Brasilonema sennae CENA114: one gene and its partner. The protein of the gene in region 2 interacts with the protein of the main gene of each other region in a pairwise test. Links are inferred from orthologs where the notes say so. Each region holds a gene or a part of one and is shown on either strand. Other genes may lie near its edges. The genes, in order: DP114_RS32160 and def.

What was found.
Region 1: the proteins of def (region 2) and DP114_RS32160 interact in binary tests that used the Escherichia coli proteins (3 or more experiments, as listed by UniProt). The link is inferred for Brasilonema sennae CENA114 from one-to-one orthologs.

Annotation. Positions count from the first base shown.
Region 1 is NZ_CP030118.1:7,724,392-7,727,485, forward strand. The notes cover bases 1-2,764. They hold DP114_RS32160 (aspartate-semialdehyde dehydrogenase), read right to left. Parts: upstream 2,021-2,764; coding sequence 980-2,020; downstream 1-979. Other genes in these bases: dapA (4-hydroxy-tetrahydrodipicolinate synthase), read right to left, coding at 1-729; tig (trigger factor), read left to right, coding at 2,743-2,764. Also shown: more of tig, read left to right, coding at 2,765-3,094.
Region 2 is NZ_CP030118.1:3,098,881-3,102,035, forward strand. What follows is about bases 275-3,099. They hold def (peptide deformylase), read right to left. Parts: upstream 2,063-3,099; coding sequence 1,487-2,062; downstream 275-1,486. Other genes in these bases: DP114_RS13180 (carboxymuconolactone decarboxylase family protein), read left to right, coding at 731-1,123; DP114_RS13185 (hypothetical protein), read right to left, coding at 1,281-1,478; DP114_RS13195 (hypothetical protein), read left to right, coding at 2,398-2,694; DP114_RS13200 (DinB/UmuC family translesion DNA polymerase), read right to left, coding at 2,695-2,871; DP114_RS13205 (DUF3598 family protein), read left to right, coding at 2,939-3,099. Also shown: DP114_RS13175 (caspase family protein), read right to left, coding at 1-81; more of DP114_RS13205, read left to right, coding at 3,100-3,155. UniProt on the Escherichia coli protein: Removes the formyl group from the N-terminal Met of newly synthesized proteins. Requires at least a dipeptide for an efficient rate of reaction. N-terminal L-methionine is a prerequisite for activity but the enzyme has broad specificity at other positions.

The DNA of each region.
Region 1 (3,094 bases), 4.6 Mb from region 2 along the record:
AAACAGAGGAAAGAGTTGGAGATGTATTTCCCTAGCTACTTGAATTTTACCTGAATCAAAGGCTTGAATCATCTTTTGTAGTTCGTTTCCTACCAGATGAGAAGCCACACTGACGACACCTTTTGCCCCTATTGCCAACAGAGACAAAGTCATGTAATCATCACCAGAATAAATCTGGAATTCTTTTGGCGTCAAGCGACGAATTTCACTTGCTTGATCTATATTGCCTGTCGATTCCTTAATTCCAATAATATTGTCAATTTCAGCTAACCGAGCAACAGTTTCCGGTTGGAGATTTTGACCTGTACGACCAGGGACATTGTACAACAGCAACGGTAAGTCAGGCGTCGCCTGAGCGATCGCAGCAAAGTGCTGATAAAGCCCTGCTTGGGGGGGTTTGTTGTAGTAAGGAACAACCTGTAGTACGCCATGTACTCCTATTTTAACTGCCTTTTGGGTAGCGGCAATTGCTTCTTTTGTTGAATTAGAGCCACACCCTGCGATCACAAAAGCTTTTCCCGCCACGGCCTGCAATACCACAGAAAACAACTGGTATTCTTCCTCCCAACTCAGGGTAGGAGATTCTCCCGTAGTTCCACATACCACCATTGTATCTGTACCATGGTCCGCTAGATGTGCTGCTAGTGCTGCAGCTACATCATAATTCACACTGCCGTCTTCCTTAAACGGCGTAATCATAGCGGTTAGAACTCTGCCAAAATCTACCACCCTCTTTTCACTCCTAAATATTCTTCTTTTCTTTGTTTCTTCTTTGTTGTTGTTTGTTCTTCGCTTTTTGTGGATCTTGGTGGTGTTATATTGTGATAACCTATTTGACTCTGACTTTCAAGCGTAATTTACACATTCTCTCGTTTGTCTTTGTCCTTTTTTTGGCATTCATAACCAAATCAGTTATGACTAAGACCCAACAGCAGAGCCATACCCAGCTCGATACCCTCAAAGTAGCAGATTGTCTCACTTAATGACTAACCGCTACCGCCCCTTTGAGTAGATTTTTTGCTACTAATAACTCAGCAATTTGTATTGCATTCAAGGCTGCGCCTTTGCGGACTTGATCCCCGCACAGCCACAGTTCCAAGCCACACGAGTTAGAAATATCCTGACGAATTCTCCCTACCAAAACTTCATCTCGACCTGTGGCTTCAATCGGCATTGGGAAATGGTTTGCCTTCCAATCTTCTACCAATTTCACACCCGGTGCCTGACTGAGAACTTCTCTCGCTTTCTCTGGGCTAAATGGTACCTCAAATTCTAGGTTAATCGCTTCCGAATGGCTACGTAGTACGGGAACCCGTACACAAGTTGCAGTGATTCTGATATCCTGACTCCCAAAGATTTTGCGAGTCTCGTTAACCATTTTCATTTCTTCCTCACAATACCCAAACTCGTTCAAAGGGGTGTTGTGCGGGAAGACATTAAATGCTAATGGATAGGGAAATACTTCAGCTACAGGTTGCTTACCTTCTAAAATAGCACTTGCTTGAATTTTCACTTCTTCCATTGCCTTAGCACCAGCACCACTGGCTGATTGGTAAGTTGCAGCCACAAGGCGCTGTACTGGTGATACTTTATGTAGGGGCCACACTGCCACAGTCATCAAAATCGTTGTACAGTTGGGATTAGCAATGATACCTTTGTGGTTCGCTGCTGCTTCTGGATTGACTTCTGGAACCACCAAAGGAACTTCCGGATTCATGCGAAACGCACTGGAGTTATCAATCACCACAGCACCCGCCGCGACCGCTTTTGGTGCCCAAGTTTTTGAGATGGAACCACCTGCACTCGCAAGCACCAGATCCGCATTCTCAAAGGCTTTTTCACTCACTGCTTCTACTGGCAAATTTTCCCCTTGAAAAGGCAGTGTTCGCCCTGCACTGCGTTCTGATGCCAATAACCTTAAATCAGAAACAGGGAAATTACGGTTCTCCAATAATTCCAGCAACTCTTGACCAACCGCACCAGTTGCTCCCAAAATAGCTACCCTGTAGGATTTAGACAAATTGACTTCCTCCTTTACGAGATGTTCTGTGCAATTTCTTCTAGAAATTCAAAGCTTAAATGGCAATAGCAGACATTAAATAAACTTTTTAATAGTTTTCTTTATTGAAAAAATGGTTGTAATTCTTAATCTAATACATTTCTTTTGTTACTCATGCTGATTCGTATGGCAATTTACAATACTTGATGACGAAACTTTTTTTTGAAAATTAAGACTTCTATTATAGAGTAGATCATCTTTCAACATCTGGATGAGCTAAACTTTTGCATAACTCAAAACTGGTTTTATCCTTCAATAGATGCGTTGTCAAGATGATTGGTGTACTATGATTCAATGGACTAAGAAGAGCATTGCAATAATAACCTATTCTCACAACACAGGAGCTAGGCAATCATCAGCGCTCAGTTCGACATAGCAGCCAGCCCCAATGCGACAACCTTAGCGTGCAACAGTGCTAGTTGAGAACCAGGATATCACGGTGTTAGCCCTTTGGGAAAAAACAATTTGGAGTTGAGAACAGGAAACTAGTTTGCGCTCAAATGTCAAGTTTTTTGACAACAAAAGTAAACTAAATAAGTGTTATAAGCAGACCCTGGTGCACTTGGATATAATCAAGCCATGTAGCCACCTTGAATCCAAGTCAAGAAACTTTAACTTAAAGACGCAAATTTTGGCGTCAGTAGACAACAAGTAAAAAGAAATACAAATAATAGAGACGAAGCATGAAAGTCACCCAGGAAAAACTTCCCGCCAGTCAAATTGGTCTGGAAATAGAGATTACGCCAGAAAAGACCAAGGAAACTTACGAAAAAGTTGTTAAGAACTTAGCAAGTACTGCAAATATTCCTGGGTTTCGCAAAGGCAAGGTACCTCGGCAGATACTTCTGCAGCGCCTTGGCACAACTAGAATCAAGGCAGCTGCGCTAGAAGAAGTCATTCAATATGGCATTGAGCAAGCACTCTCACAAGAAAAAATCCAGGTGCTCGGTCAACCACAGCTACGCTCTTCTTTTGAGGAATTGATTAGTAATTATGAACCAGGAAAAGCGCTGATAATTTCTGCATTTGTAGATG
Region 2 (3,155 bases):
AATCCAAAGCTTGGCTTCTCCTGTTTTCAATATAGTAGTTGAGTCACTAGAACCACTAGAACTAATACCGAGGGGGCACATAATTACTACTTAATCCTAAAAAGAACTACGATAATTTTCTATAAGTCTGTTGAGTAAATCCTTATGAACTTGAGTTTTTCACTTCAGCAAATTGTTTTACTTTCGTCTAATCTAGCAAATTGATTGCGTTAAAGCACTCAAAGGAAAATTGATTTTCCACTCCTTTGCTAACTAAGGCACTTGAGCGTCATAACATCCACAACCTTTGCCCAGCCCAGATGACTGAGTTTAAGTACTTGTTATATTTTTATACAGTTATTAACGAATAATCTTTAAGGGTCTTACTTTTTGGTTAGCCTTCAATATTAAATACGCTTTTCCTCCGAAAATCAAATACTTTTACCTATATATTTAGTCACTGTGATTTTGATCAATTACGCCAATATTTACAAAACTTAATGACGAAAACAACGAAAACAGAAAAGTTATTATTAATTGTTATAACAAAAGGAAAAAACGGACTGTTATACTATTTCACGAAATGTTTGATATAGGAACCTGGTTTGATTTGGTGAGTCCAGCGCTGCGGGAAGGTTTCCAACGCTAGATACCTACGGAGGCTACGCAGACTAACAGAAGATAAGGGATTTTCAACTCGCTAATACCACTATGATCTGAAAGTCTTTGTCCTTTATACTTCTCCATTCAGATGACCAAACTCATTGAATACGAACAAGCCAGTGACGAAGTGCGTGTCGTATATGACGACATCCGCGCCACTCGTAAGACTGATTACATTAACAATTTTTGGAAAGCGATCGCCAATCATCCCCCCACTCTACGGCGAACGTGGGAGACACTCAAAGAAGTGATGACTAGTCCCGGCGAACTCGATCCGTTGATGCGCGAACTGATTTATATTGCGGTGAGTGTGACAAATGGTTGTGAGTACTGCATCGCCTCGCATACAGCAGGGGCATATGCAAAAGGCATGAGCGATGTTATGTTCGCCGAACTTATGGGGATTATTGCTACAGCAAATACAACCAATCGCCTTGCCAATGGCTACCAAATTCCACTGGATGAGCAATTCAAGACGTAGAGGCTTATCCTCACAGCAATAATTCTTTCAATTGTTAGGAATTTTTCTCTCAAATCACAATGAAATAATCAGCTTTAAGTAAAAGGGAAAAGGCTAAAAGTCAAAAGATTTATATTTCCTTTTTTCTTTTTCCTTTTCCTTGCTTTACACCTGATGCTTACTTAATATTAGCTCTAGCATCCCTAACTGCAGCAACAAAAAATAATCCTGTCAGTGGAATACTTATTGCCAGGATAATTGCAGTTATCTCAGTACCCAAGTCTGGTTGTCCAGAACCGAGTTCAAACATTGAACCGACTGCGGCTATAGCCGTAATACAAGAACCAGCGAGAAATAAACCGCTTTTTGGAGTCATTATATTCATTAGCGGACCACCCTATCTATTGGTTTTACAGCCTGATGTGAAAATCCATGCTTAGATAGCTCTTGCGTCAAAGCTAAAGAGTTTTCTACACGATCTACAAATACCACGCCGTTGAGGTGATCCATTTCATGCTGGATGCATCGTCCAAGTAAATCTCCAGCTTTTAATGTCCGGGGACGCCCGTGTTCATCTTTATAAGAAATTTCTACAACTTGCGGACGCTTTACATCCATGTAAACCCCTGGAATACTCAAACATCCCTCTTGCGCCATACAAATTTCACGGCTAACCTTTGTGATCGTGGGATTGATTAAAACCAGTGGTGGGTTAGCTGGGTTATCTGGTTCGCAGTCGATGACAATGAGTTGTTTGTTAACTCCTACTTGAGGCGCAGCTAAACCAATGCCATCCTTGCTGTACATAGTTTGTAGCATTTCGCGTACTACTTGACGAATTTCCTCATCAACTTTAGATACGCGCTTAGTTGCTTGACGTAGAACGCGATCGCCTAAATAATGAAGTTCTAATGGCGGATTTTGTAACTTTTTCTTTTCAACAGCGATTTCTATAGGCATGGTCTTGTAACTCAGTTGTGCTAACTAGGTTTTAATATATTGTCAGTTTTTTGATCTTAACAATTCCAGTCCCTTTCCTGAATTGGGTAAAACCCACCATTAACGGATGTAATGCCCATATCTGCTCTCAAGTTTATTTTGGTATAAGCTGGGCGATTGCACGCTCGGGCTGTCTCCCACCGGTACAAAAACTATTTACTCCTATGTAAAGACATACATCAGGGTGTATGAGTTTAATCCATTGAGTGACTTTTACTTATCTTAAGTAACAAATTATTTGTTACCTGACAGCGATATATTATATAAGATAAGTCAATCAAAAAAAGTTAACAAAAGTGGAACGCCCAATCAAGAAATCTGAGCGTCAGTCTTCTGAAAGCACTGACACCAAGTCAGAAAATTTGGATTCTATGCCCACTCCCCTACCCAGTCGCAAAAACTCAAAACGGAGTGATGACCGCTCTGAGGGTAGGGGCAAAAAAGCATCCTTTGGGGATGAATCAAGGCAACCGGTTAATCCGGCTTTGGCGCGTGGCCCCAAACCCGTTAAGCCGAAAGCTAATATCAAAACTGAGCCGGAAACCGAATTAGAACCTATTTCTGATGAGTCTCAAGATGAAAAAGTAGAATGATTAGGATAGTTCAAATAATGCCAGTTGAATAGCTTGGGATGTTTGGACATTATCAAGATTTGATAGTGAAATGCCCAGTAGCCGAATACTGCGATCGCTTAGTTCAATTGCTTCAAATAGTTCCCTTGCGACATAAGCGATAAGCCAGAAGCTTGACGCTAAGCGTATCGCACTCAATTATCTAATAAGAAAATGTACTTTTTATAAGGTATAATGTCTGATTCATAACTAAAAATTTATAATTATGCGATCGCAATGGGAATCTTTGCTGAAAAACCTCGGTGAATGGCAAGGTTCATTTACCCGTATCTCGCCTCAAGGTGAAATTCTAGAAGATACTCCCAGCGTAGTTTCCTTGGAAGGGTTAAACAACAACCAAACAATCCGCCAAACAATTCGCCTCGCTCAGGAAAATGAAAAAGCTTTTGAATACTCGTCCTTAGGACGTAGTGTGCTGTTTT